3 regions of the Janthinobacterium salmonicoloratum genome follow, and region 3 is predicted to be linked to each of the others. Evidence: predicted binding sites of a transcription regulator. Region 3 holds the regulator's gene; each other region holds the start of a gene.
The links. Region 3 encodes sigma-54, which starts transcription at its own class of promoters, with help from an activator protein. Its sites were predicted from a motif close to TGGCANGNAANCTGCTTT; they were not measured.
Positions count from the first base shown of each region.

Region 1 (10,076 bases), on a different contig from region 3:
AGGTCGCCGCGCGACGGCCAGCTGTAGAACACGGGCGCGCCGTCGAAGCCCAGGTCGTAGGCCATCTGTCCCGTGCGCCGCGCCGCATCCTCGAAACTCACGTGATAGCCATGCACAAAGACAAAGGCTCTCTTGCCGGCCGAGGCGCGGATCTGGGCCGTTAATGCAGCAAAGAACAGCTCGCGGTCTTGCACCTCGGCATCGAGCAGCAGCACGTGCTTGGCCGGGTCGTCGCGAAACTCCAGGCGCCACAGCGACGGCGATTCCAGCTGGCCCATGCGGTGGTCGCGGGGGATGCTGATGTCGCAACTGCCATAGCTGAGCGGCCCATCGCCGCCGCCATTGCCGCTGCTCACTCCTTTACTGCGTTCGCCGCTGAACCGCTGGGCCGGCGGCTTGCCCACGTCGCGCTGGCGGTCCGTGGCGAAATACACCTTGACGACCGCATAATTGGATACGACGGCGCTTTTATCGGCCGGCGAGGGCGCGGCTTGCACTTCGGGTAGCTGGGGGACAGGCCGCTGCAGCGCATCGAGCAAGCCTTGCGCCGCAAACAGGGTTTCCATGTCATCGGGCACTTTCGCGCTGGACAGGGCGGCCGACAGGGCCAATTGCAGCTGGCTATCGTCAGGCTCGGCTTCCAGCGCGGCGATGGCGGCCAGGATGGTGGCGGCGCTGTCGAACTTGGCGATGGCCTGCTTGAGCCTTTGAAAATGACTGGCGATGACTTCGGGCGCGTGGCCGGGCGCGCCATGCCCGATGGCCGCCACGACAGCGGAAGTAATCAAGTCCATGCGCCACCTGCCTTTCAGGTCAATCTGGATTAAATGTCAACCCATATTGCCATAAAAGCACGCGCAAAGCGACTTGTCCAGCACCGCGCGCAGGCGGTGCGCGGCAGATCAATGCTGCTTGTCGTCGCTGAACTGCTGCGCCAGCGATTGCAAGGGCGCCACTGTCAGACCGCCTCGGCTCACGTGGTCGGGGATGGCCACGCGCACGGGCTTGCTGTGCATATTGCTTGAGGACAGCACGTTCGTGGTGGTTTCCGGCGCCGCATTCCACACGGGATCGACGATGCCTTCAAACACATGTTTCAATTGTTCGCCCCAGGTGTCGCGGATCATGCGGAAATACTGGTTCTTTTCATCGATGGTGACGAAGCGCGTGACAGCCAGGCTACCCGTCTCGTAGACGAGCAGATCGAGCGGCAAGCCGACGGAAATGTTCGAGCGCAAGGTCGAATCCATGGAAATGAGCGCGCACTTGGCCGCTTCGTCCAGGCGCGTAAACGGGTTGATGACCCTGTCGATGATGGGCTTGCCATATTTCGCTTCGCCGATCTGGAAATAGGTGTTCTCATCGTGCGATTCGATGAAATTGCCGGCCGAATACACCTGGAACAGCCGGCAGCGCTCGGCGCCTATCTGGCCGCCCAGAATGATGCTGACATTGAAATCGATGCCGCAGTCGGCCAAGGCCTTCGCTTCGCGCAGGTGCACGGTGCGCACGGCTTCGCCCACGATGCGCGCCGCGTCGTACATGCTGGCGACGTTCCAGATGCTGCGGCCATCCGCATCCACGTGTTCGGAAACGATCTGGCGGATTGCCTGCGAGATCGACAAGTTGCCGGCCGTCATCAGGACAAGCATGCGGTCGCCCGGGTTTTCGAACACGCTCATCTTGCGGAAGGTGCCCACCTGGTCCACGCCGGCGTTGGTGCGGGAGTCGGACAGGAAGACCAGGCCTTCGTTGAGGCGCATGCCTATGCAATAAGTCATCGTCGTAAATCAAGTCAAAAGGGGGAGCATTCTACACCAGCCGGACCGTGCCACCTGCTGGCAAGGCCCGGCCAGCCTCATTCCTGCCGGTTTACACGGGCACGATCTGCACATCGACTCTCAAGGTTTCCGTGCCACCCCCCTGGCGCACGCCGCGTACCGGGGCCGCCGAATCATAGTCGCGGCCGATGGCCAGGCGGCAATATGCATCCGTCATCAGCCGCGCATGGGTGACGTCGATGCTGACCCAGCCCGTGAAATCCGTGTCTTCCGTCCAGGCGTCGACCCAGGCGTGGCTGGCCGCGTGGCCCGTCGTGCCCGGATCGATATAGCCGGACACATAGCGGGCCGGGATGCCCCAGGCGTGGCAGCAAGCCAGGAACAGATGGGCATGGTCCTGGCACACGCCGCGCCCCAGGGCCAGCGCGTCGCCGGCCGTGGTGGTGACCATGGTGGCGCCGCTTTCATACGCCACCTTGCCGACGATGTGCTCGGCCAGGCGCAGCAGATGGCCCGTGCCCGCCGTCACGCGCTGGTCCGGCAAGCTGGCGGCGGCCAGATCGAGGATGGCCGGGTTGGCCTGCGTCAACGGCGTGGGCATCGTAAACAACAGCGGCGACAAGGTATCGATCAGATTCAGCCGTCCCTTGTGCGGATAAATGGTTTCCACCACGCCATGCGCCACCAGGCTCAGGGAATGATGGCTGCCGTTAATCGTCAGCATGTGCGACAGATTGCCGTAGGCATCCGTATAGGCGTGGCATTGGCCCGGCGTGGTGATTTGCCAGGACAAGGCGCGCTGCTGCGGCTCGATACGCGGCGTCAGGTGCAGCTGCTGGATGGTGTAGGCCAGCGGCGCACTGTAGGCGTAATGGGTTTCGTGACGGATAGTGAGCTGCATCAGGCCGCCAAGGGAACGAGGAAGTCGCGGCTGACCCGGTTGCCCAGGTCGTAGATGTTTTCCAGAAACTCCGTCAACGTATGGTGCAAGCCAGCCTTCATGATGTCGTCGATATGGCCAAATTTCAGCTCCGCGTGCAATTTGCCAGCGAAGCGTTCCGTATCGGCCGAGACATCGTTGCGGATATGTTTCAGGTTTTCCACCACGTCATCCATGCATGCAAGTAATGACCTGGGCATGTCGCCGCGCAGCATCAGCAATTCCGCCACCCGCGCCGGCGTGATCACGTCGCGGTAGACCTTGCGGTAGATTTCGAAGCCGGAAACGGAGCGCAGCAGCGCCGCCCAGTAGTAAAAGTCGCGCTGGGTGATGTCTTTCGACGTGTCGCGCGCGCCGTGGAACTTCACGTCAAGGATGCGCGCCGTGTTGTCGGCCCGCTCGAGGAAGGTGCCCAGGCGAATGAAGTGAATCGCCTCGTCCTTGAGCATGGTGCCCAACGTCACGCCGCGCGACAGATGCGAGCGGTACTTGACCCATTCGAAGAACTGGCTGGGGTCCGTTTCCAGCAAATTGCTTTTCAGGCGTTTCTGCATGTCGAGCCAGGTGGCGTTCTGGATTTCCCACACTTCCGTCGTCAGGGTGCCGCGCACGGCACGGGCATTTTCGCGCGCCCCCGTCAGGCAGGCGAGGATGGAAGACGGATTGTTCGGGTCGCGCACCATGAAGTCGAGCACGTCGCGCGTGTGGAAGCGGCCATATTTATGGTCGTATGCGCTTTGCAGCTCGGAAATGCCCAGGGTGGCGCGCCAGCCCTGTTCCGCGTCCTGCTCGGACTGGGGCAGCATCGACGTTTGCATGTTGACGTCGAGCATGCGCGCCGTATTTTCCGCCCGCTCCGTGTAGCGGGCCATCCAGAACAAATGATCGGCAGTGCGGCTCAGCATGTTTTCTCTCCTGCAAAAGCGGATGTGGCTTCCAGTACCCAGGTATCCTTGGTGCCGCCCCCTTGCGAGGAATTGACCACCAGCGAGCCTTCGCCCAGCGCCACGCGGGTCAGGCCGCCGGGCACCATGGAAATCGTCTTGCCGGACAGCACGAACGGGCGCAGATCGATATGGCGCGGCGCGATGCCGGCGTCCACATAGGTGGGGCAGGCGGACAGGGCGAGGGTGGGCTGGGCAATGTAGCCGCCCGGATTGGCCAGCAGGCGCTGGCGGAAATCCTCGATCTGCGCCAAGCTGGACGCCGGTCCCACCAGCATGCCATAGCCGCCCGCGCCATGCACTTCCTTGACGACCAGTTTCGCCAGGTTCGCCAGCACGTAGGACAGGTCGGCCGGCTTGCGGCACTGATAGGTGGGTACGTTGTTGAGTATCGGTTCCTGCGACAGGTAAAACTTGATCATGTCGGGCACGAAGGGGTAGATCGACTTGTCGTCGGCCACGCCCGTGCCGATGGCGTTCGCCAAAGTCACCCGGCCCGCGCGGTACACGGACAGCAGGCCCGGCACGCCCAGCGAGGAATCGGAGCGGAAGGCCAGCGGGTCGAGGAAATCGTCGTCGACCCGGCGGTAGATCACGTCGACGCGCTTGGGGCCACGCGTGGTGCGCATGTACACGGAATTGTCGTTGACGAACAAATCCTTGCCTTCGACCAGTTCCACGCCCATTTGTTGGGCCAGGAAGGCATGTTCGAAGTAGGCGGAGTTGTACATGCCGGGCGTCATGACGACGACAGTCGGGTCGTCCACGCCCATGGGGGCGACGGAACGCAGGTTGTCGAGCAGCATGTCCGGGTAATGGTCGACGGGGGCGATGCGGTTGCGGGCGAACAGTTCCGGGAACAATCGCATCATCATCTTGCGGTCTTCCAGCATGTAGGACACGCCGGACGGCACCCGCAAGTTGTCTTCCAGTACATAGAACTCGCCCTGGCCGGCGCGCACGATATCGACGCCGGCGATGTGCGCGTAAATGTCGGAGGCGACGGCAATGCCCTGCATTTCCGGGCGGTATTGCGCGTTCTTGTAGATTTGCTCGGCGGGGATGATGCCCGCCTTGATGATGTTTTGCTCATGATAAATATCATGGATGAACATGTTCAAGGCTTGTACGCGTTGCACCAGGCCCGTCTGCATCTGCGCCCATTCGGCGGCGGGGATGATGCGGGGGATGGTGTCGAACGGTATCAACCGTTCCGTGCCGGCATCGTCGCCGTAGACGGCGAACGTGATGCCGACCCGGCGGAACGTCAGGTCGGCTTCGGCCCGCTTGCGGGCGATGGTCTCGGGGGATTGCTGCGCCAGCCAATTGTCAAATTCACGATAGTGTTCACGCACCTTGCTGTCCGTACCCACTTCATCCGCAGTCATTTCATTGAAAAAATTTGCCATGTTGTGATTTCCCTTGAGCCGTGTCTAGGTATAGCTCAGCAGGAAGCGTGCCAACAGGGCGGGCGTGAACAGGTGCAAATATGACCATTTTTGTGGCGTTGCGCCGCCACTCGCACCAATTCGGTGCGCTAGGTGTCACTCTTGGGGACGTCAGCGGGCTGGACGAAGGGCCGGCAATCGACGGGCACGTCGAAGATGAAGCTGGTGCCCGTTTCGGGTGCGCTGTCGACGGCGATGCTGCCGCCGTGGCTTTCGGCCACGTTCTGCACGAAGGGCAGGCCGATGCCCCAGCCTGGCGCGGGGTTGTCGTTCTCGCGGCGCAGGTAGTCGAAGATGCGTTTGGCCTGTTCCGGCGCGATGGCGGGGCCGCCATTGTGGACGGTGACGATCAGGCGTTCGTGGACCGCTTCCACATGCACGCTGATGGGCGTGTCGTCGCCATACTTGAGTGCATTGCCGAGCAGGTTTTCCAGCGCGCGCCGCAGCGAATTCTCGCACCACCAGCCGACGACGGCTTGCCCGCTGACCTGGCATTTGTCCGGCTGCTGCAGGTTGACCTGGCTGGCCACGGCATGCACCAGGGGCAGCACATCGAACTGGCTCAGGGCCAGCGGCAGTTGCTGGCCCTGGTGGTAGCTGAGGCCATCGAGCAATTCCTCGATCATGCTGTCGAGTCGCTTGCTGTGCTCGGCAATCTTGTGCGCCAGCAATACCACCCGTTCCGGGTCCGCTAGCCTGAGCAGCAGCTGGGCGCTGGTGCTGATCACGGCCAGGGGATTGCGCATGTCGTGCGACAGGCCGGCTGCGATGCGGCGCCGGAAGCCTTCGTGCATGCTGGTAAATTCGCGTATCGATTCGCGGATGCCCACGTCGATCGATGCGTTGATCACTTGCCAATCCTTGCCGCGCAAGCTGATGCCGGACTCATGTGCGACGGCGGCGAAGCAGTCGCGGAAAATCTGGTATTCCTGGATCACTTGTTCCGGGCCGTAATTGGTCATGCGCGCCCGTTCGTTGCCATGCACGGCGGGAACGTTGCTGTTGCTGGTGGCATTTTCGCGAGGGTGGCCCGGGGTCAGCGCTTCGGCCAGGTTATCGAAAAAGGCCGGCAAGGTATTGGTGAGTATGGGTGTCAGCAACTCGTCAGCGCCTTGTACGCTGGCGCGCACGCGCTGTTCCCAGACGCTGAGGACGGCGTCGCGCATGGCAAAGAGGCGCTGCGCGCGCTGCAGTGGATGGCGCGCGCCTGCCTGGCGATCCGCCTGATGATCCGTGGTAATACTCACCTGAACTCCCTGACAGGAATGGCTATGCTTTCAATAGTATGCGCCTAATCCGCCGCCAGGGAAACGCCTTATTGTCCAGTATCGGCCTGCCAAAGGGCCGCATGCAGACGGGAAAGAGAGGCTGACCAGTCGGCCAGCGAAAAGTTTTGCGGATCGTCATGACCGTTCGCAAATCCCGTATCGAGCACGGCGTGGAAGGCGGGGATCAGCCACGTGCCCTTGCGCACGCTGGCGGCGATATACAGCAGGGCCAGGCGCTCGTATTGCGCGGGCGTAAAGCCGGGATCAGGAGCCAGGCCATCGTTGCCCTTGCCGCCGCCAGGCACGGAGTGGCGCGGCTGCACCAGTTCCACGTGCAGAAACAGGCCCGTCAGCGAAGGCTTGTCCTTTTCCAGCTTGCTGGCGTAGCCGGGCGTGCCAAAGTCGCGCACGGCCAGTGAATCGCCGAGGCGGTTCACGTACACATGGCCTTTCGGGCCGCCGCCCAGCGCCGGATTGCGCAAGGTAAAGTCGTTGAAGTCCCAGCTGGCGTCGTTGATATGGCCGGGAATGGTTTCTAACAAGAAATTCGGGTAGCTGGTGTCATGGATGACGAAATAGCGGGCCATGGGCGCGGCCAGCCGGCCCACGGCGCGCGACAGGGGAGCGTCGACGGCGCCGCCCACGTCAGCTTCGACGATGCCTTGCTCGGCCAGCCAGGCGCGCAGGCGGGCCGGGGCGATGCCCGTGCGCTGGCCGATGCGGGCGGCAAGAAAGTCCGGCAGCGGCGCACTGTCGCCCAGGCGCGCATACAGTTTCACAGGGCGCAGCAAGCACGTGGCTTGCGCCCGCGCATCGCCCTTGAAACCGCTTTTCCAGGCGGCATACGGGCAGGCGGCTTGCTTCTGGGCAGCGGCCGGCAGGGATAGGCACAGCAAGAGCAACAGGGCAGGGAGTCGTTTCATGCGGGCATTGTCGCCGAAGCGCGCCTTGCGGCACAGGCGCGCACGCGAAAAAAAAGCTGCCCCGTTCATGGGACAGCTTTGGCGCAGGCTGGCGGAGGCTGAGTTAGAACGCCACGCTGCCCGACAGGACGAAGGTGCGCGGCGCGGCCAGCACGAGGCTGCCGGCGTCGAACGAGGAGACAGCCGATGCCCAGTAGCTGCGGTCGGCAACGTTGTCGATGCGCGCCCGCAAGGTCACGTCACGGCCCGCCACCTGCGTCAGGTAGCGCGCGCCGATATCGACGCGGGTCCAGGATGGCAACTGCTTGCTGTTGGCCAGATCCGCATACTGTGTCGAGGTGTAGACGGTACGGGCGTTCAGCGACAGGCCAGGCGTGCCGGGGACATCCCATTCGCCGCCCACGCTGAGCTGTGTTTTTGGCGCGCCGATGGCATCCTTGCCATTGTTGGCCGGTTTGTCCGTCTTGCGCTGTTCCGTATCGAGCCAGGTCAGGCCGCCCAGCAGGCGCACCCCTGCCATTGGCGTACCGAAGAGTGACAGTTCCAGGCCCTGGTTGCGCTGTTCGCCCGACAGGGTAGCGCGCGAGCCGACCACGGCCGGCAAAGGCTTGGCCGTGGAAAACAGGGCGGCGCTCATGCCCAGCCTGCCACCGTCGTACTTGATGCCGATTTCCTTCTGCTTCGACTTGTATGGCGAGAATACCTCGCCCTTGTTGCTCAACGGCAGGTCGTTCTTGCCATCAAAATAGGTACCGCTGGCAACGGGTCCCTTGACCAGCGCCTCGATGTAGTTGGCGTACAACGACACGTTCTTGCTGGCCTTGTAGACGATGCCGGCCACGGGCGTGGTGGCGCTCTTGTCATAGCTGGAGTACTGCACGGCCGTGCCGTAGGCATACGCCGCGTCGCGGATCTGCTGGCGGCGCAGGCCCACGGTCAGCAGCAGCTTGTCGTCGAGGAAGGCCATGGTATCGGCCACGGCATAGCTGTTGAGGATGGTTTTCTGGGTGAGGCGCGGGTCGCTCATCACGCCGCCCGAGTTCGGGGGCAGGGTGGGTAGCATGGCCACGTCCAGCGGATGGTAGATATTCGTCGGCAAACCCGCGTAGTCACTGATCGCGTACGCATTCTTTGCTTCATTCCAGTGACCGGACCAGCTGGCCACCAGGGTGTGCCGGACGGTGCCCGTGCGGACCTTGCCCCGGATGCCCAATTCACCCGTGCGGATTTCCTGCTTGCGCGCATTATCGAAGCGGTACACGCTGGCATCGCCATTGAGTGAGCTCAACGTCGGTTGGGCCAGGCTGTTCGACTCCTTCGTCGAACGGCTGCCAAACGCGGCCCATGCCACCACATCCTTGGCAAGGTCCACTTCGGCGCGCGCCGTGCCGAACACATCGTGTTCCTTCGAATAGCTCCACGGCTGGGCAAAGTTCTTCGATGCATCGGGCGCGCCTGGCAAGGCCGTCAGGCTGCCGGTACTGATGGAAGGGCGCGGCGCCGTCAAGTCGAAATTCTGGTAGCCGGCATCGGCCGACAGGCGGTAGCCGCGGCCACGATAGTCGAGGCCCATCGAGAACATGCCCACGTCGTGGTCTTCGCGCTTGATGCTGGTCTCGCCCTGGCGTTTGGCGGCATTCACGCGCACGCCAAATTCCTGGTGCTCGCCAAAGCGGCGCGCCACGTCGATGGCCGCATAGGCATGGCCGCCCGATTCCACGCCCAGCGTCAATTCCGTCAGCGGTGTGTTGCCGGCACGCTTGGGCATCAGGTTGATGGCGCCGCCGATGCCGCTGCCGCCCGGTGCCGCGCCATTCAGGAAGGCGCTGGCGCCGCGGAACACTTCCACGCGCTCCAGCAGTTCCGGCGATACATATTGACGGGGCAACACGCCGTACAGGCCGTTATACGCCACGTCGTCCGAATCGAGGGCGAAACCGCGTATCACATACACTTCCTGGAAATTGCCATAGCCGCGCGACATGCGCACGGCCGGATCGCTTTGCAGCAAGTCCCCCACGCTGCGCGCTTGCTGGTCAGCAATGAATTGTTGCGTGTAACTGGTGCTGCCGAATGGCGAGTCCATCATGTCCACGGCGCCGAGGATGCCCGTGCGTCCGCCGCGCGCCACCTGGCCACCCGCATAGGCTTTGGACAAGCCTTCCGCCGAGGCATCTGCCGAGGCATTCACGACCACCGTGGGCATGGTTTGCGCGTCGCTGGCCGGTGTCGCAGCAGTGGTTTGGGCTTGGGCGGCGGCGCTGGCCAGCAGGAAGGCGGCCAGGGCGAACGGGGTAGGGGCTAGGCGGAAGGTGCGCATGGTATTATCTGGATATTAATGAGAATGATTATCATTATATTCCAGCGCGGCGCGGGGTGTGAGAAAGTGTGAGAATGCCATAAAAAAAGTCGCCATTTGTACAACACTTGGTAGCCAGGCACTGGAATCTGGCGGAAAAAGGTGCGCCACACGATACCTTGTGGATTTATTAATGCTCGTTGCGCAGTTTCGCTAAAATGGGCCATCGCGCCCGGCGCCTACAGGAAACCGCATGCCATTGCACCGCCATCTACAGTCTGCTTCCATGCGCATGCGCATACGGAGCGGCTTGAGCCTGAAAGGCGCGGCCGTCGCGCTGATCCTGGCCATGCACGCGCTGGGACTGTATTTCCTGCTCTTGCCGGCTAGGCAGCTCAAGCAATATACGGAAGTGGCTTTCATGACCTTGCTGCCGCCCCGGCCAACGCCGCAGGCGCCGCCGATGGCCTTGC
Region 1 covers NZ_JBNYXV010000001.1:168,845-178,920, forward strand. Annotated here, with positions in the region: gene ACQ4WY_RS00725 (alpha/beta hydrolase) at 1-794, opposite strand, end outside; gene ACQ4WY_RS00730 (proteasome-type protease) at 903-1,781, opposite strand; gene ACQ4WY_RS00735 (transglutaminase family protein) at 1,873-2,682, opposite strand; gene ACQ4WY_RS00740 (alpha-E domain-containing protein) at 2,682-3,626, opposite strand; gene ACQ4WY_RS00745 (circularly permuted type 2 ATP-grasp protein) at 3,620-5,074, opposite strand; gene ACQ4WY_RS00750 (sensor histidine kinase) at 5,203-6,360, opposite strand; gene ACQ4WY_RS00755 (hypothetical protein) at 6,429-7,304, opposite strand; gene ACQ4WY_RS00760 (TonB-dependent receptor) at 7,408-9,624, opposite strand; gene ACQ4WY_RS00765 (hypothetical protein) at 9,857-10,076, shown strand, end outside.
Region 1: a site for sigma-54 is predicted at 5,110-5,127, ahead of ACQ4WY_RS00745 (circularly permuted type 2 ATP-grasp protein). Genes of this name have one in related genera too.

Region 2 (10,076 bases), on a different contig from region 3:
CAGCGACACTTCCATGCCCTGGCGCAAGGTCTTGCTTGCATTGATATAGCTGGTGCGACCGTTACCAGAGTTCTGGCCGTCGACCACCAGTTCATCATTGGTCTTGATCTGGAACACGGCCGCATTCACATGCGTGTTGTTGCTGATCCTGGCCTTGATGCCCGCTTCCAGGTTGGTGCTGGTTGCGGGTTTCAAGTTGAAATTGAATCCGCTGTCTTTACCCGAGTAAAACAGTTCGTTCAGGGTGGGCGCTTCGAAGCCGCGCGCGGCGCTGGCGTACACGTTGACGTTGGGTGTCAGCTTGTAGAGCAGGCCCAGCACCGGTGTCGTGTGGCTGTATTCCAGGCTGCCACTATCGTTGCCATTGCTGAAGAAATGGTCGTTGACCGATATCTTCATCTTGCTGTAGCGCAAACCTACGCTGAGCAGCCACGGCCCGCTTTGCCATTCCGCCTGGATATACGGATCGAGGCTGGAGACGACATCCTGCTCGTTGCGGCGCAGCTTGCCCTTCACGCCAAAGGTATTGCCAATGAAATTTTCATAGCCGGTGCGGTCATCGCTGGAGCGGCCGTAATCGATGCCGATGGTGGTGCTCAACTTGCCACCCGCTAATTGGTTGACATGCAGCCAGTTGGTATCGATGCCGTAGAAGTTGCGCTGGAAATCGATCACGCCACCTGAATTTTTTGGCGATGAGATTTGAGCAGCCTGTGGAATTGACTGATATTGAATTACATCGCGGTTTCCTCCATACACCATCACATGCAGGCGGTCCTCGCCGAATCGCTGTTCATAGGTAGCGCCGATTTGCTGGTGATCAATGCTCTTGCGCGTGTTGTAGCGTTCGGCAAAGCTGCGCTTCGGATTCTGGTCATCTTTGGGGTCGATGTCGCCGGCGCGCGGGTCGCGGGCAAACGTGGCCCAGGTGGCGCCCAGCGGATCTTGCGTGTTGCCTTGATGTAGGCTGTTGGCGACGATGGTCAGCTTGCTGTCCGCGGTGGGCTTGACGGTGATCTTGCCGAACGCCTGTTCACGCGTGGCGGCGCTGTGGTCGCGGAAACCGTCCGTGCGGAAGCGCGAGCCGTCGAGCACGTAGCCGATGCCGCTTGCCTGGCCCTGCGCCGTCAGGTCCACCTTGCTGGTGCCGTAGCTGCCGCCCGTCACGTTCAGCTCCACGGACGGGGGATTTTGCCCATCCTTGGAAAACAGCTGGATCACGCCGCCCGAGTGGTTGCCGTAGATGGCAGAAAACGGTCCGCGCAGCACTTCGATGCGCTCGGCCGTATCGAGGTTGAAGGTGGCGGCCTGGCCCTGACCGTCGGGCATGCTGGCGGGAATGCCGTCGCTGATCAGTTTGACGCCGCGCACGCCGAAGGCCGAGCGTGCGCCGAAGCCGCGCGACGAGATTTGCAAGTCTTGCGCGTAGTTCTGGCGGTTTTGCACGACCAGGCCCGGCACGGCTGCCAGCGCTTCCGACGCGTTGACGCGGATTTGGCCCTCCTGGATGCGGGCGCTGTCGACGACGTCGATCGAGGCCGGCACTTCCTGGCTGGGGTGGGCGATGCGGCTGCCGCTGACGACCACCGTATCCATGACTTGTCCCGCGGCCAGGTCAGCGGACTCTGCGGCAAAGACGTGGGGGGCCAGGGTGGCGCTGCCGGCGACAAACAGGCTGGCGATGGTGTTCAGGCGGAAACGGTGCTGCATGCGGATTCTCCAATGTGAATAAAAGCCTGCTTGATCGCGTGCGCGGTACAGGTCTGCCTAGTCTTATCAAGCAATATGCCTGCCATGTCTCCATTGGTGGGCTGAAATTATACGCGTGTCAGTGGCACGGCGTTTGCATGCAGCAACGGTCAGATGCGCCGATACGGCGCGCTTTTCCAACGTTTTGCCATTGAAAAGGTGATTATGCCCAACTTCTTCTCGCGCTTGCGCCAGGTGTGCTGGTTGCTGCCTGCACTCGCCAGCAGCGCCATCCAGGCCGCTCCGTTTGCCTATGTCCCCAATGAAAAATCGGGCACCTTGAGCGTGATCGACACGGCGACCGACCAGGTGGTGCGCCAGATCGCGGCAGGCAAGCGTCCGCGCGGCATCGCCGCCGACCCCACCGGGCGGCAATTGTTTGTCACGGATGCGGCCAGCAGCGCCTTGCTGCTGATCGATAACGCTGCCGGCACGCCCCTGCGCACGGTGGCGCTGGGCAAGTCGCCTGAAGGCGTCAGCGCTTCCCGGGACGGTCATTTCGTGGCCGTGGCCGTCGAGGAAAATAATAGCGTGGCCTTACTTGATGGCCAGACGGGCGTCTTGCTCGCCGACATCAAGGTGCAGGGACGCAACCCGGAACATGCCGTCTTCAGCCCGGATGGGCGCTGGCTGCTGGTCAGTGCGGAAGAGGCTGAGCAAGTCGATGTCATTGATGTGGCGCAACGCCGCCAAGTGGCTTCCATCGCCGTGGGATTGCGTCCGCGCGGCATCGGTTTCAGTCCGGACTCCGGCCGCGCCTATGTGGCGTGCGAACTGGTCAATGCCGTGTACGTGATCGATATGGCCGCGCGAAAGGCGATTGCCACTATTCCAGCGGGCAAGAATGCCAATGGCATCGTGGTCCATCCCAGCGGCAAGCAGGTGTATGTCTCGAATGGCACGGACGGCACGGTGATGGTGATCGACACGGTCAGCCACCAGGTCACGGCCACCATTGCCGTCGGCAAGCGCCCATGGAATATGGCCATCACGCCCGACGGCGCCAAGCTGTACGTGGCCAATGGCCGCTCGAACAGTGTTTCCGTCATCGACACGGCCAGCGCGCAGAAGGTGGCCGATATTGCCGTAGGTGAATTGCCATGGGGCGTGGTCATTCGCTAGGCAAGCTGGGACAGGTGTTCCAGTCTGGTACACCTGTTCCATTGTGCAGCGGCGAAAGGGCGCAGCAGCAGGGCTGGCCCGCATTGGAACAGGACGCCGCCACCTTGTTCAAAACGCAAACAGGCCCACGCCCTCCTTTCATGCCCCGGGGATGCGCTGAAAAGCGTGCCGGTAGGGACGCCACACCCTTGTAACAAGGGTAAAACCCGCTAAGTTTGTAGTGGGGCAGCGAGCTGGCACGGCATTTGCGGAAGACTGCGTGTACTCACCCCATCTGTACCAGGACGTTTGGTTTTAATTACAGCAATTCCATTCTAATTAACCCGATAGAGGACGACATGAATCTCGCAGACATCAGCAAACTGGGCGTAGCCAATCCCTTCAAACAACGCTATGACAATTACATCGGTGGCAAATTCGTTGCACCAGTAAAAGGTGAATACTTTCCTAACATCACGCCCATCACGGGCTTGCCGTTTTGCGAAATCGCCCGTTCCACGGCGGAAGACGTCGAGCTGGCGCTGGATGCTGCGCATGCCGCCAAGGATGCTTGGGGCAAGACTTCGCCTGCCGAGCGCGCCAACATCCTGAATCGCATCGCCGACCGCATCGAACAAAACCTGAGCCTGATCGCCACGGCGGAAACCATCGACAACGGCAAGCCGATCCGCGAAACGATGAATGCCGACATTCCGCTGGCCATCGACCATTTCCGTTACTTCGCCGGTTGCATCCGCGCCCAGGAAGGTTCCGTCGCGCAAATCGATGCGGAAACCTATGCCTATCACTACCATGAGCCGCTGGGTGTCGTGGGCCAGATCATTCCATGGAATTTCCCGATTCTGATGGCCGTGTGGAAACTGGCGCCAGCCCTGGCCGCCGGCAATTGCGTGGTGCTCAAACCGGCCGAACAGACGCCGGCGTCCATCATGGTGTTGATCGAGCTGATCGGCGACTTGCTGCCACCGGGCGTGTTGAACATCATCAACGGTTTCGGTCTGGAAGCGGGCAAGCCGTTGGCGTCGAGCAAGCGCATCGCCAAGATCGCCTTCACGGGTGAAACGGGCACGGGCCGTTTGATCATGGGCTATGCGGCGCAAAACCTGATTCCCGTCACCCTGGAGCTGGGTGGCAAGTCGCCGAACATCTTCTTTGAAGACGTGATGGATGCGGACGATGATTATTTCGACAAGTGCCTGGAAGGCTTCACCATGTTTGCGCTGAATCAAGGCGAGGTGTGCACTTGCCCATCGCGCGTGCTGATCCAGGAATCGATCTACGAAAAATTCATCGAACGGGCTTTGAAGCGCGTGGCCGCCATCAAGCAGGGCAACCCGCTCGACTCTTCCACCATGATCGGCGCCCAGGCGTCGCAGGAGCAGCTGGAGAAAATCCTGTCCTACCTCGACATCGGTCGCCAGGAAGGCGCCGAAGTGCTGGCCGGCGGCGAGCGCAACACGCAGGCGGGCGACCTGGAGGGCGGCTATTACGTGCGTCCGACCGTGTTCAAGGGCAATAACAAGATGCGCATCTTCCAGGAAGAGATATTCGGGCCCGTCGTGTCCGTGACCACCTTCAAGGATGAGGCCGAAGCGCTGGCGATTGCCAACGATACCTTGTACGGCCTGGGTGCCGGCTTGTGGACGCGCGACGGTTCGCGCGCCTTCCGCATGGGACGCGCCATCCAGGCGGGCCGCGTGTGGACCAATTGCTACCACCTGTATCCCGCCCACGCCGCGTTCGGTGGCTACAAGCAATCGGGTATCGGCCGTGAAAACCACAAGATGATGCTCGATCACTACCAGCAAACGAAGAACTTGCTGGTGAGCTATAGCCCGAAAGCGCTGGGCTTCTTCTAAACCGGCACACGCGCCGCGCCTGTCAAGCCAGGTGCGGCGCGCAGAAAGGGATGCCATGAGTGCAGCAATTGCCCGGGTGGTCGCCACCGAAGCGGCGCTGGAAATGATGGACAAGTTGCGCCAGCGTCACGGCCCGCTGATGTTTTTCCAGTCGGGCGGCTGCTGTGATGGCAGTGCGCCCATGTGTTACGCGCTGGGCGAGTTCGATGTCAGCGATACCGACATCTATCTCGGCAATTTGAATGGCACACCGTTTTACATGGGACTCGAGCAATTCGAGTACTGGGAGCATACCCAGTTGATTATCGATGTGGTCGATGGCAATGGCGGCATGTTTTCACTCGACAACGGCACGGGCAAGCGCTTCCTGACGCGCTCGCGCCTGTTCACCGATGAAGAATGCGCGCTGTTGCATGCCCAGCCGCATGAGCACCGCAAGACCTGATACACACACATACTAATAAAACAGAGGGAGATGATTGTGCAGAAAAAAATCATGGGGATCGTCGTCGGTTTGAGTGTCGCCTCGTTGGTCCAGGCGGCCGACGTGGGCAATGTCACGAATGCCATGCTCGACAACACGGCGAAGAATCCATCCAGCGTCTTGTCGTTCGGCATGGGCACGCAGGGCCAGCGCTATTCGCCGCTGACGCAGATCAATGACAAGACCGTGGCCAAACTGGTGCCGGCCTGGTCGTTCTCGTTTGGCGGCGAAAAACAGCGGGGTCAGGAATCGCAGCCGCTGATTCACAACGGCAAGATGTTCGTCACGGCATCGTATTCGCGCATCTTTGCCGTCGACTTGAAAACGGGCGCGAAGCTGTGGAAGTATGAGCATCGTTTGCCAGACGGCATCATGCCGTGCTGCGACGTGGTCAACCGTGGCGCCGCCCTGTACGGCAATCTGGTCATCTTCGGCACGCTCGACGCTTACCTGGTGGCGCTGGATCAAAACACGGGCAAGATTGTCTGGAAGGAAAAGGTCGACGATTATGCGGCCGGTTACTCGATGACGGCCGCGCCGCTGATCGCCGAAGGCTTGCTGCTGACGGGCGTGTCGGGCGGCGAATTCGGTATCGTGGGCCGTGTCGAGGCGCGCAACCCGATGACGGGTGAGCTGGTATGGAGCCGTCCGACGGTGGAGGGTCATATGGGCCACCGCTACGACAAGGATGGCAAGGCGACCGACAACGGTGTGTCTGGCACCGTGAACAAAACCTGGCCGGGCGACCTGTGGAAAACGGGCGGCGCCTCGACATGGATGGGCGGCACCTACGATCCGCAAACCAAGCTGGCGTACTTTGGCACCGGCAATCCGGCGCCGTGGAACAGCCACTTGCGTCCCGGTGACAATCTGTACTCGTCGTCCACTGTGGCGCTCGACGTGAGAACGGGGCAGATCAAATGGGCGTATCAAAACACGCCGAACGATGCCTGGGATTTCGATGGCGCCAACGAATTCGTCACCTTCGACATGGATGGCAAGCGCTACGGAGGCAAGGCCGACCGCAACGGTTTTTTCTATGTCATCGATGCGGCCAACGGCAAGCTGCAGAACGCCTTTCCGTTTGTGAAGAAAATCACCTGGGCCAGCAGCATCGACCTGAAGACGGGCCGGCCGAACTACATCGCGGCTGGTCGCCCAGGCGACCCGACCAAGGGAGAAGAGGGCAAGAAGGGCACGACGGTGTTTGCCGCGCCCGCTTTCCTCGGCGCAAAAAACCAGATGCCGATGGCGTACTCGCCGCAAACCAAGCTGTTCTATGTGCCGGCGAATGAATGGGGCATGGATATCTGGAACGAGCCGATCAGCTACAAGAAAGGCGGCGCTTTCCTCGGTGCCGGTTTCACCATCAGGCCTTTGTTTGACGACTACATCGGCGCCATGCGCGCCATCGATCCGAAGACGGGCAAGATCGTCTGGGAAATCAAGAACAATGCGCCGCTGTGGGGCGGCGTGATGAGCACGGCCGGCAACCTGGTGTTCTACGGCACGCCGGAAGGCTTCCTGAAGGCCGTCGACGCGAAGACGGGCAAGGAGCTGTGGAAATTCCAGACGGGCTCCGGCGTCGTGGCGCCGCCCGTCACCTGGCAAGATGGCGACACGCAATATGTGGCCGTCGTTTCCGGCTGGGGTGGCGCGGTGCCACTGTGGGGCGGCGAAGTGGCGAAGAAGGTCAACTTTCTGGAACAGGGCGGTTCCGTGTGGGTCTTCAAGCTGGCATCGAAGTAAGGGGGTGAAGCATCCGGGCCACTCGGATGGGTGTCTCCCTGTCCGCCGGGTGTTTTCTTTTTGCTGACGGCCCAGGCCGTCAGTTTTTTGTTTACCTGTAGGCCCGGCTGCAAACTTGCGGTCAAAAAATGAACACTATCAGTGGCGATTGATCCGCTGTTGCACACGTTAAATACGCTTTTTCTCTTTCCCCCTCTGAGCCGTGCTGGGCACGCTTATTGCCAAAGCTTGAGGTACATCAATCACTGGTGTGCACACTAAAAACAGAGAAGAAAGAGGAGAAGCAATGAACACATTGATCAAGCTGGGGAGCCTGGGTGTCATGACATTCGCAGCGATGGGGCAGGCGCAAGCTGTCGATATCAAGGCTGGCGACTGGACCGTGTCGGTGGGCGGCATCGTCAACGCCTATTACACGCAAGTGTCGTGTTCGGGCGATGCTGTGAGCGGACTGGCGCTGGGTGGCCAGGCGCTCGGTTGTGGCGGCGAAAAGGATCGCACCACCATCGGCAACGGCTTGCTGCCGAATGGCTTGATCACTTCCGCCTCGTCGCGCCTGGGCGAGTACGACGTGAAAGCCTTGATCGGCATCTACAACTCGACGGCGACCGACAGCGCCATCAGCCAGAACAGCGTGGTCGATGTGCGCCAGGCCTTCTTTACCTTTGGCAATGAGCAGATGGGTACCTTCAAGCTGGGCCGCGACTACGGCATCTTCGGTGCGAACGCGATTTTGTCCGACATGACCTTATTGGGCTCGGGCGCACCGGTGCAGGCGACGCAGCGCGGCCGGGTGACCCTGGGCCATATCGGCGCCGGCTATACCTATCTGGGCAACTATGGCCAGATCATGTACAGCTCGCCGAAGTCGGGCGGCGTTGGCATCGACGTGGCGCTGGTCAGCCCCGTTTCCGATACGCCCATCGTGGCAGGCTCGACCTATTCTTCGAAGTCGAGTCCGCAAGTGCAGGCGCAAGTAACGTATGCGCAGGAAGGCTTGAAAGCCTGGCTCGGCGTGAAGTCGCAAAAATTCACGTCGAAAACGCCCGGCGTCGATGACCTGACCATGCGCGGCGTGGAAGTGGGCGGCTCGTACCAGATGGGTCCGGCTGGCGTGCTGGTCAACTTCCAGGGCGGCAAGGGGCTGGGCATCTTGTCCGATGCGGACCAGGGCGATACCAAGTCGAAGAACTGGCTGCTGCAAGGCACATATAAAACGACGGACAAGCTGAAACTGGGCTTGTCCTACGGCATTAGCAAGAACGACGACAACACGGCCGGCACGGGCGGCTTGAAGTCGAACGCCAACCTGACCCTGGGTGCGTATTACTCGCTCAACAGTGCGATCACCCTGGTCGGCGAGCTGGGCCAGACGCGCTCGAAAGGCTTTGCCGGTGGCGAAGCGAAGATGAATGGCGTGTCCCTGGGCGGCATTATTTTCTTCTAACTCATCAACGCGGCGCCTTGCGACAGGGCGCTGCACGGAGCGTGGTGCATGCGGATAATGCGGTTGTTCATCGGATGCTGGCTATTCCTGTTCATTCTGGGACAGGCGTGGGCGGGCGTGCTCGACAAGGCCGAGCTGGCGCGGCGCTTTCCTGCTCCCCTTGTCGTCGGCGACAAGGAAGCCGACTTGCCCGTCTGGCCCTTGTTCAAGCAAAACGCCACGGCCACCGAACTGGTCGGCTACGTTTTTGAATCGGTGGACCTGGCGCCCATTCCCGGCTTTTCCGGCGTGCCCGTCAATCTGCTGATCGCCATCGATCCGCAAGGCAGTTTTCTCGATGTCGCCGTGCTGTCGCAGCACGAACCTGTATTTCTCGACGGCCTGGGCGAAGCGCCCCTGTTTCAGTTCGTCAAACAGTACCAGGGGCTGTCGCTGAAACAGAATATCGCCATCGATGCCAAGAAGAAACGCGCGCCAGATGCGACCCACGCCGATATCGATGGCGTGTCGAAGGCCACGGCCTCCGTGCGTATCATCAACCAGAGCGTGCTGGCCTCGGCCTTGAAAGTGTCGCGCAAAAAACTCGGCTTTGCGCGAGGCCGCGACCCTGACCAGATTGCCCGCATCCGCATGGAGGTATTCGAGAAACTCAGCGTGGCGCAGATGCTCGGGCAGGGCTTGATCCAGCATGTGCGCCTGAGCAACAAGGATGTGGAGAGCCTGTTTGCCGGCAGTCCCGGCGCGGGACTCGATGTGGAAGCCACGCGCGCGCCAGATGACGTGTTCATCGACCTGTATCTGGCCTATGTGTCCGTGCCCAGCGTGGGACGCAACCTGTTGACGGAACGCAGCTGGAACAAGCTGCGCAACCGGCTTGACGAGGGCGACCACGCCATCCTCGTCATGTCGCGCGGGCGCTACAGCGTGCTGGGCGACGATTTCGTGCGCGGCACGGTCACCGACAGGCTGTTGCTGAAGCAGGATGGCTTGCCCATCGACATGCGCGACCTGGACCTGGAATTGAGCCTGTCCGATACGGTTTCACTGCCAACGGAAAATATCGCCGTGTTGCGCGTCATCAGCCAGGCGGGCCTCGATGCGGCCACCCCGCTGGCGTTTTCTCTTCCCATTACACGCAGCAAGGGCATCGTGTATCCGGAACGCATCGCGCGCAATGTCGATTTCAGCTACCGTTTGCCGGCCGAGTTTTATACGGCGCCGCAAGGCGACGATGCCACGTGGCGCGGCACGTGGGATAACCGCAAGGCTGAGTTGCTGTGCTTGGTCGCCGGGCTGGCGCTGCTGTCCGGCGCATTGGCGTGGCAGAAACGCCTGGTACGCGATGGCCGGCAATTTGCCTGGTTCCGTCGCCTGTTCCTGTTGTTTACGATAGGTTTCATCGGCTATTACGCGCAGGGGCAGTTATCGATCGTCAATATCACGGGCGCACTCCAGGCGCTGCTGGCGGGGCGCAGCCTGGGCTTCTTCCTGTTCGACCCGATGACGGTGATCCTGTGGGCTTTCGTGTTGCTCAGCCTGCTGGTCTGGGGGCGCGGCACGTTCTGCGGCTGGCTGTGTCCATTCGGTGCCCTGCAGGAATTCACGGGCAAGCTGGGCCAGTGGCTGCGCTTGCCGCAGTGGAAGATCAGGCCACGCCTCGACGGGC
Region 2 covers NZ_JBNYXV010000012.1:8,010-18,085, forward strand. Annotated here, with positions in the region: gene ACQ4WY_RS28065 (TonB-dependent receptor family protein) at 1-1,710, opposite strand, end outside; gene ACQ4WY_RS28070 (beta-propeller fold lactonase family protein) at 1,915-2,871, shown strand; gene adh (aldehyde dehydrogenase) at 3,210-4,730, shown strand; gene ACQ4WY_RS28080 (DUF779 domain-containing protein) at 4,786-5,175, shown strand; gene ACQ4WY_RS28085 (PQQ-dependent methanol/ethanol family dehydrogenase) at 5,227-6,963, shown strand; gene ACQ4WY_RS28090 (porin) at 7,250-8,410, shown strand; gene ACQ4WY_RS28095 (4Fe-4S binding protein) at 8,468-10,076, shown strand, end outside.
Region 2: a site for sigma-54 is predicted at 1,833-1,850, ahead of ACQ4WY_RS28070 (beta-propeller fold lactonase family protein). Genes of this name have one in related genera too.

Region 3 (10,076 bases):
GACGTTGCATTACGCCCGTTTGCCTGCCGTTTACGCCAGCATTTGTCCAATCCTGTGCCATACGCCATCGGGCACAAACAACAGCAAGCCCGTCATCGTCAGGTAGCGCGCGCACTTGCCAATGGCCATGTAGGCCACGCTGGGCCAGAACGGCAGCTTGAGCCAGCCGGCCAGGGTGCACAGCGGGTCACCCACGATGGGCAGCCAGGCCAGCAACATGGTCTTGGCGCCATAGCGGGCCAGCCAGCGGAACCAGCGCGTGTCGCGCTCCTTGGCGAACGCCTGCTTGGCCCGGTAGCCGAGCCAGTAGTCGACGACACCGCCCAGGGTATTGCCCAGGGTGGCGACGCCGATGGCGGCCCAGAACAGCGCGGGATTGGCCTTGATGACGGCAAAGACGGCCGGTTCCGAGCCGAGCGGCAACAAGGTGGCGGAAATAAAGCTGATCAGAAAGACCGATGTCAGCCCGACTTCCGGCGCTGCGATCAGTTGCAGCAGCCAGGCGATTGCGGATTCGATCATGGAACACTTCGCGATGCAGTAAGGCTCTCCATTATAATGAAGAGCAGCCTGGGCGCCGCACAATCCGCGCCGACCGGCAAAGGCATACCCGCCCGCAGTTCCACAGAGCATTATTGTCGCCAGGCTATCCGCCGCGGTGCCGCCGCTATCGCCCGACACGCTCCAGACCCTTTCTGGCCCAGAATCACTTGCTTGCAGATTATGAACATCGACTACCTCAAGAAAATCCTGACCGCCCGCGTCTATGACGTCGCTACCGAAACGCCGCTGGAACTGGCCCCTGCCCTGTCGCAGCGCCTGAACAACCAGATTTACTTCAAGCGCGAAGACATGCAAAGCGTGTTCAGCTTCAAGATTCGTGGCGCCTACAACAAGATGTCCAAGCTCAGCGAAGCGGACCGCAAGCGCGGCGTGATTTGCGCCTCGGCCGGCAACCATGCCCAGGGCGTGGCCCTGTCGGCCGCGCGCATGGGTTGCCGCGCAGTCATCGTCATGCCAACCACCACGCCGCTGGTGAAAGTCGAGGCGGTCAAGGGACGCGGCGGCGTCAACGTGGAAGTGGTGCTGCACGGCGAGTCGTATACCGATGCCTACAACCATGCGCTGACCCTGGAAAAGGAACAGAAGCTGACCTTCGTGCACCCGTTCGATGACCCGGACGTGATCGCCGGCCAGGGTACGATCGGCATGGAAATCCTGCGCCAGCACGCCGGCCCCATCCACGCCATCTTCGCCCCCATCGGCGGCGGTGGCTTGATCGCCGGCATTGCCGCCTATGTGAAACAGATTCGCCCCGACATCAAGATCATCGGCGTGCAAAGCGTCGATTCGAATGCCATGGCCCGTTCGCTGAAAGCGGGAGAGCGCGTGACCCTGAACGATGTGGGACTGTTCGCCGACGGCACGGCCGTGCGCCTGGCCGGCGAGGAAACCTTCCGCCTCGTGCAGGCGTATGTCGATGAAATCATCACCGTCGACACGGACGCCATCTGCGCCGCCATCAAGGATGTGTTTACGGATACGCGTTCCATCTTGGAGCCGTCCGGCGCGCTGGCCATCGCAGGCGCCAAGGCCTATGTGGAACGGGCCAGCCTGACCAAGCATCCCGTCAACAATGAAACCCTGATCACCATCGCCAGCGGCGCGAACATGAATTTCGACCGCCTGCGCTTCGTCGCGGAACGGGCGGAACTGGGTGAATTCCGCGAAGCCGTGTTTGCCGTCACCATGCGCGAACAGCGGGGCAGCTTCAAGCGCTTCTGCTCGCTCATCGGCGCGCGCAACGTGACGGAATTTAACTACCGCATCAGCGATGAAAAAGCCGCGCACGTATTCGTCGGCATCCAGATTGCCGACCGGCATGAGTCGAGCGTACTGGCGAAGAAATTCGAAGAGCATGAATTCAAGACCCTGGACCTGACCCACGACGAGCTGGCCAAGTCGCACATCCGCCACCTGGTGGGCGGCAAGAGCCGGCTGGCCCAGGACGAGCTGCTGTACCGCTTTGAATTCCCCGAGCGCCCCGGTGCGCTGATGCGCTTCCTCGACAGCATGGCGCCGAACTGGAATATTTCCCTGTGCCATTACCGCAGCCAGGGCGGCGACGTGGGCCGTATCCTGATCGGCCTGCAAGTGCCACCCGACGAGATGGGAGAATTTGCCCGCTTCCTCGATACCCTGGGCTACCGTTACTGGGATGAAAGCAGCAATCCTGTGTATAAATTATTCTTGGGGTAAATGGCGCAGTAACCCAACTGCAAATGCTGGGGTCAGACCCGTCGGGTCTGACCCCGGTCCTTGCCGTTGGGTTGAAATAAGCTACCATTCACCCTTCACAGAATTTGTAGCCACGCCACCATGACCACCACCAACGATCTCGCCGAACAATCTCCCCTGGGCAAAAGCTCCGCCTACCGCACCGATTACGCGCCGGAATTGCTGTTTCCGATTCCGCGCCAAGGCAAGCGCGACGAGCTGGAATTGCACGGCACCTTACCGTTCTTCGGCCTCGATATCTGGAATGCCTACGAACTGTCGTGGCTGAACCAGCGCGGCAAGCCGCAGGTGGCCATCGCCAAGGTCAGCGCCCCGGCCGATTCGCCCAACATCATCGAATCGAAATCGTTCAAGCTGTACCTGAACTCGTTCAACCAGACCAAACTGGACAGCCCGGATGCGCTGCTGGCCCTGCTCAAGCAGGATTTGTCGAACGGTTTCGGCGCGCCCGTGCAAGTGGAACTGACCTTGCAGGAAGATTTCGGCAAGCTGAAAATGGGCGAATTCGACGGCGTGCTGCTCGACCGCCTGGACCTGGAAATCACGCAATACACGCCCTCGCCGCTGCTCTTGAAGGCGGCGCTGGATGAAGCACCGGTGGAAGAAAAACTCGTTTCGCACCTGCTCAAGTCGAATTGCCTGGTGACGGGCCAGCCCGACTGGGGCAGCGTGCAGATCACGTATGCGGGACCGCAGATCGACCAGGAAAGCCTGTTGCGCTACCTGATCGGTTTCCGCGAGCACAATGAATTCCATGAGCAATGCGTGGAGCGCATCTTTGTCGATATCTTGCGCCAGTGCAAGCCGCAAAAACTGTCCGTGTATGCACGCTATACGCGCCGTGGCGGCCTCGATATCAATCCGTGGCGCAGCAACTTCAGCACCGGGGTGATGCCGGGCAATCTGCGCAATGCGCGCCAGTAAGTCCAGGCAACATCACAAAACCATGCCAACAGGAATATTGGCTGTGTTTTAAAACAACGTTGCAGTAGTGCCGCAGAGCATCTTAAAGACGCTGAAAAATCGGAAAATCGGCATTCGGCGGCGGAAAAACCGGCGCGCCGCGTGTTTTTAATCAAGAAATAGCCGATACACCCTGGCGTTATTTTTTTGCTAAAATGATGGCGAGACGGACTGTAGCGCCCACCGCGCCCGCAGCGGGCGTATACTGTTGAGAATTGGCGTTACAGGCCGCTGAAACAGGCCTATAATTCGGCTCGCAAGCCCTCTGCGCATTGCACCATTTCATTGAGTGTCATGACTAATCTTAGCAAAATACTATCCCTCGAAAACGTCCTGCTGGACCTGGAAGTCTCCAGTAAAAAGCGCGCCTTCGAGCAAGCCGGCCTGATCTTCGAAAACAATTACGGCATCGCCCGCTCCACCGTCTCGGACAATCTGTTTGCCCGCGAACGCCTGGGCTCGACTGGTCTGGGCCATGGCGTGGCCGTGCCGCATGGCAGAGTCAAGGGCAGCAAAACCTTGAAAGCGCCGCTGGGCGCCTTCGTGCGCCTGGCCGAACCGATTCCGTTCGAGTCGCCTGATGGCAAGCCCGTCAATCTGCTGTTTTTCCTGCTGATTCCCGATCATGTCACGCAGCAACATCTGGAAATCCTGTCGGAAATCGCCGAAATGTTTTCCGACGATGCCTTCCGCACGGCGCTGGCCACGGATCCGGAACCGAAATCCGTGCATTCGCGCATCGTCAATTGGCAACCCAGTCTGCAAGCGGCGGGTTAAACTTCAGGTATTCCTCCACTCCTGAAGAAGACTGCCATGTTGCAAACGCCGCTGACGATACAACGCCTGTACGACGATAATCGTGAAAGTCTGCAACTGGGCTGGTTCGCCGGCTTCCCCGGCGGCGAGCGCCTGATCTCGGGCGACGTCTCGTCGGCCGCCGACCAGGTGGGCCACTTGAACCTGATCCATCCGGGCCGCATCCAGGTCTTTGGTCACCAGGAAATCAATTACTATCAGCGCCTGAAGGTCAACACGCGCACCCACGTGATCGGTGAGCTGATCGCCGGCGGTCCGCCCGCGCTGATCATCGCGCAAGGGCTGGAAACGCCGCCTGACATCCTCGCCATCTGCGACGAACAAAACATCCCCCTGTTCTCGACCCCGCTGCCGGCCGCGCAAGTGATCGACTTCCTGCGCGTGTACCTGTCGAAAAAACTGGCGCAGCGCATCATCATGCATGGCGTATTCATGGACGTGCTGGGCGTGGGCGTGCTGATCACGGGAGATTCGGGCCTGGGCAAGAGCGAGCTGGGCCTGGAGCTGATCTCGCGCAGCCACGGCCTGGTGGCCGACGACGCCGTCGAATTCTCGCGCATCGCGCCCAACATGATCGAAGGCCGCTGCCCGCCCCTGCTGCAAAACCTGCTGGAAGTGCGGGGCTTGGGCTTGCTCGACATCAAGGCCATCTTTGGCGAAACAGCCGTGCGCCGCAAGATGCGTTTGAAACTGATCGTGCACCTGGTGCGCCGCAACGCGCTGGAAGAAGAAGTCGAGCGCCTGCCTTTCCTGTTCCCCACGGAAGACGTGCTGGGCTTACCCGTGCGCAAGGTCGTCATCCCCGTCGCCGCCGGCCGCAACATCGCCGTGCTGCTGGAAGCGGCCGTGCGCAACACGATTCTGCAGTTGCGCGGCATCGATACCTTGCAGGAGTTCATGGAGCGGCAGAGATTGGCAATGAGCGGTGACTAATTGAATGGCAGAACAGGTTCCTACTGAGATGATTTTGTTTAACCAACACTACAGTCAAAATTGCAATAATTTGTAAAGATCATTGCCTCGGGAGCGCAGCGCCGATCTTTATTGTATGATCGACGTATGCATATCGTCCTTATCACCGGAATATCCGGCTCCGGTAAATCCGTCGCGCTCAATGTGCTGGAAGATACCGGCTACTATTGTGTCGACAACCTGCCACCGGCCTTGCTGCCCAGCCTGGTGCAAACCCTGCTCGACGAAGGGACGCCGCAACTGGCCGTCGCCGTCGATGCGCGCAGCGCCGAGTCGCTGACCAGCCTGCCGCACAATGTGGCCCTGTTGCGCGACCAGGGGCACGACGTCAAGGTCATGTTTTTGACGGCCACCACGCATTCGCTGGTGGCGCGCTTCTCGGAAACGCGGCGCAGCCATCCGCTGTCGCATGAATTGCGTCCGAACCAGAATCCGGCCAGTCGCCGCACCCTGATCGAATGCATTTCGGAAGAACGCGAACGCCTGTCGGCCATCGAGCAACTGGGCCATGTGATCGACACGTCGGAACTGAGCGCCAATAAATTGCGCGCGTGGATCAAGGATATCGTCGCCTCCGAACGCGCGCCGCTGACCCTGTTCTTCGAATCGTTCGCCTTCAAGCTGGGCGTGCCGCTGGACGCCGATTTCGTCTTCGACGTGCGGGCCTTGCCGAATCCCTATTACGACCTGGCGCTGCGCCCCCTCGACGGCCGCGACGCGCCCGTGATCGCCTTCCTCGATGCGCAGCCGAGCGCGCTGGAACTGCTGGCCGACATCCGCGCCTTCATCGAAAAATGGTTGCCGTCATTCAAGTCCGATAACCGCAGCTACCTGACGGTGGCCCTGGGTTGCACGGGTGGCCAGCACCGCTCCGTGTACATGGCGGAACGGCTGGCGCAATACTTCGGCCCGAATGAACGGGTCGTACTACGCCACCGCGAGCGCTCCTAGTTAATCCAGGTGGCGTAGCGGATGCGCTTGCGCCGGCCAGACGGGGGCAAAGAAGCCCGCCACCATGGTCGCGTCGACCTCGTCCAGGCTGGCAGGGTTCCAGCGCGGCGCATTGTCCTTGTCGACCACCAGCGCGCGCACGCCTTCGAGCACTTCGCCATGTTCGAAGTTGTGGCGCACCACGCTGCGCTCCATGCGCAGGCAATCGGCCACGCCCAGGTGGGCGCCCCGCTGCAGCAATTCCAGGGTCACCGACATCATCAGCGGCGAACGCAGGCGCATGGCCGCCAGGGCCTTGCCGGCGAACGGGCTGTCGTCCTGCGCCAGCGAGGCCATGATGGCGGCCACGGACCCGGCGCCGAAATGGCGGTCCAGCGCCGCGCGCGCCGTGGCCAGGGCAGATACGCCCGCCTCGGCCTGAAACGGTGCCGCCAGCGCCTTGATGGCCACCGGTAAGGCCTCGCCCGGCGTCGATTCGAACAGGGCCAGCAGCGCCCCCATCTGCGCCTCGGGCAGGTAGACATCGGCCAGTCCCGTGTACAGGGCATCGGCCGCGTTGATCGTCAAGCCCGTCAAGCCCAGGTATAGGCCCAGCTGACCGGCCAGGCGGGACAGGAAGTAACTGCCGCCCACGTCGGGAAACAGGCCGATATTGACTTCCGGCATGGCCATGCGCGTGCGGCCCGTGACGATGCGCAGACGGTTGCCAGGCCCGGCTTGGGCCACACCCATGCCGCCGCCCATCACCACGCCATCCATCACGGCAATATACGGTTTCGGATAGAAATGAATTACATGGTTGAGCGCATATTCTTCCGTAAAGAAATCTTCCAGCAAGGCGCTGCCGCCTTGCGGCGTGGCCAGGCCCGCATCGTAAAAGAAGCGGATGTCGCCGCCGGCGCACAGGGCTTTTTCACTGCTGGAGCGGATCACGACGGCGTCCACCTGCGGATCGTCGCGCCAGGCCAGCAGGGCCGCGCTCAGGGCGCGCACCATCTCCAGCGACAGGGAATTCAAGGCTTTCGGACGGTCGAGCACGATGTGCCCGGTGCGGTTGCGGATGGAGGTCTCGACGAAGTCGCTCATGGCAGGCAGGAAAGAAGTGAAAGTGCAAACATTCTAGCGCCTGCGCGGGGAACATTGCGTTCCCATTGTGCTGCCCGACAAAGGCGGCAGGCGCAAAAAAGGGCGCAGTGAGCGCCCTTAGTTGATCACAACCGGTTCAAAGTCGCAGGCCGTAGAACACGTGGAAAAACCGTAGCGAGCAGATGTGAGTTGTGGCTGAGAAGCGGAGCTGTGCGTATGCACAGTGAGCATCGGAGGCCGCAAATCGCGACGCGCAGTAGGTTTTTTGGTGTTCTTAGGCGGCGGCGAATTCTTCGTCCGAATTGTCTGGCAGATGCTTGATCGCCTCTTTACCGTGCCCTTGCACTTTGGTTTTGTACTTCATCACTTGCCTATCGAGCTTGTCGATCAGGCTATCAATTGCGGCATACAAGTCTTGCGCCAGGCTTTCCACATAGACAGTTTTTCCACTCAGACGCAGGTTGACTTCGGCCTTTTGACGTTTTTCTTTCTCTTTGAGGTTATCCACGGTCAGAATCACGGCGATATCGATGACTTGATCAAAATGCCGTTTCACGCGCTCCAGCTTCGTTTGTACGTATTCACGGATGGCTGGTGTCACTTCGAGATGATGTCCGCTGATGGTGAGATTCATACACACTCCTAAAGATGATCGGGTTCGTGCGGTCCATCGTATCCGGCCCGCAGAGGAACCGAAAAAAACTTACAAACACTTACGCAGACTCACTGGCGGAATTTTCAACGCTTCCCGGTACTTGGCAACAGTACGTCGCGCAATCACCATGCCTTGTTCCCCCAGCATGTCCGCAATCTTACTGTCGGATAAAGGATTTTTAGGGTCTTCTGCTCCTGTCAGTTGCACGATCAATGCCCGTATCGCCGTCGATGACGCTTCGCCCCCCGCTTCGGTGGCGACGTGGCTACCAAAAAAATATTTCAACTCGAACATGCCGTGCGGGGTCAGCATGTACTTTTGAGTTGTTACCCGCGAGATAGTACTCTCGTGTAAACCCAGTGTATCAGCTATTTCACGGAGCACAAGGGGGCGCATGGCAACGGCCCCATGCGAGAAAAAGTTCTTTTGTCTTTCTACTATCGCCTGCGCCACGCGCAGAATCGTGTCGAAACGCTGGCGCATATTTTTGATCAGCCACTTGGCTTCCTGCAACTGCGCGCCCATGGCGCCCTCGCCCTTGCCCTGCTTGAGCAGGTTGGCGTACATGGCGTTGACGCGCAGGCGCGGCATGACATCGTTGTTCAGGGTGACTTGCCAGCCATTGCGCGCGCGCTTGACGACGACGTCGGGCACCACGTAATCGGACACGTCCGAAGCGAACACGGCACCCGGATGCGGATTGCACTGGCGAATCACCGTCTGCGCCTCGCGCAAGTCTTCATCGTCGCAATCGAGGGCTTTTTTCAGCTTGTTGAAATCGCGCTGGGCAAACCAGGCCAGGTGCTTTTCCACGATGACGAGGGCCATGCGCCGCGTCACCATGGCGATATGCGGCAAGCGCTTGATTTGCAGGGCCAGGCATTCGGACGCATTGCGCGCGCCCACGCCGGGCGGATCGAAACTTTGCAGCAGCGACAAGGCCGTGCGCATCTCGTCGGCATCGATTTCCAGCTCTTCCGGTAGGCGCGCCAGGATGTCGTCGAGCGACTCTTCCAGGTAGCCATTATCGTCGAGCGCGTCGATGATCAGCTCGACCAGCGCGCGGTCACGCAATTCGAGCACCGTCACGCGCATCTGCTCCATCAGGTGCTCGCGCAGGGTGCAGTGGTGGGCTTCGAGTTGCGGGCGCGAATCTTCGTCGTCGGGCGCCTTGCCCCGGCTCGCCTCGCTCCAGTCGCTGTCGCCGCCCTCCGCGGCGGCCGGGCTCTCGCCCGCCTCGCCGTCAAAGGTTTCCGCTTCGGCCGGCGCTGCGGGCACCTCCTGGCCTGGCGGCTGGGGCGGCGCTTCGGCCGGCGCGGCCGTGGAACTCAAGGCCCCGTCGGACAGCAGACGCAGCGAACGGTCGAGCGGATCGTCGAGACGCTCGAGCAAGGGATTGTCCGTCAGCAATTGCTCTAGCTCCTGGTGCAATTCCAGGGTAGACAATTGCAATAGGCGTATCGATTGCTGCAACTGCGGCGTCAGTGCCAGATGCTGCGAAGTGCGCAGCTGCAATGATTGTTTCATTGGCTCACATGCGGAAGTGTTCGCCCAGATAGACCCGGCGTACCGACTCGTTCGCGATGATGTCGTCGGGGCGTCCCGACGCCAGTACCGAGCCCTGGTTGATGATGTAGGCACGGTCGCAAATACCCAGCGTCTCGCGCACATTATGATCGGTGATCAGCACGCCGATATTGCGCTCCTTCAAAAAGCGCACGATGCGCTGGATCTCGATCACGGCGATCGGATCGACGCCGGCGAACGGTTCGTCCAGCAGCACGAAACGGGGATCGGTGGCCAGCGCGCGGGCGATTTCCACGCGGCGGCGCTCGCCGCCCGACAGGGACAGCGCCTGGTTCTCGCGCAGCTTTTCAATCTGCAAGTCGGCCAGCAATTTATCCAGGCGCTCCTCGATCTCGGCTTTCTTCAGCGGTCGGCCTTCGACGGTCTGGATTTCCAGCACGGCGCGGATATTGTCTTCCACCGTCAGCTTGCGGAACACGGACGCTTCCTGCGGCAGGTAGGACAGGCCCATCTGCGCCCGGCGGTGGATCGGCAGGCTGGAGATATCCACACCGCTGATATCGATGCTGCCGCCGTCCGACGGCACCAGGCCGACGATCATGTAGAACGAGGTGGTCTTGCCGGCGCCGTTCGGGCCCAGCAAACCCACCACTTCGCCGCATTCGACTTGCAGCGAGACATCATGCACGACTTGCCGCTTGCCATAGGTTTTTTGCAGCCCGCGAACGATCAGGGTGCTGCCGCAACGTGTATTGTCCATTATTTCTTTCCTGGCGCAGGCGTGGCCGGCGCTTTCTCCGCCGCTGGC
Region 3 covers NZ_JBNYXV010000002.1:185,070-195,145, forward strand. Annotated here, with positions in the region: gene ACQ4WY_RS13995 (YqaA family protein) at 31-522, opposite strand; gene ilvA (threonine ammonia-lyase, biosynthetic) at 724-2,259, shown strand; gene queF (NADPH-dependent 7-cyano-7-deazaguanine reductase QueF) at 2,380-3,222, shown strand; gene ACQ4WY_RS14010 (PTS sugar transporter subunit IIA) at 3,556-4,038, shown strand; gene hprK (HPr(Ser) kinase/phosphatase) at 4,075-5,010, shown strand; gene rapZ (RNase adapter RapZ) at 5,137-6,000, shown strand; gene ACQ4WY_RS14025 (enoyl-CoA hydratase/isomerase family protein) at 6,001-7,086, opposite strand; gene hpf (ribosome hibernation-promoting factor, HPF/YfiA family) at 7,361-7,720, opposite strand; gene ACQ4WY_RS14035 (RNA polymerase factor sigma-54) at 7,790-9,268, opposite strand; gene lptB (LPS export ABC transporter ATP-binding protein) at 9,273-10,028, opposite strand; gene lptA (lipopolysaccharide transport periplasmic protein LptA) at 10,028-10,076, opposite strand, start outside.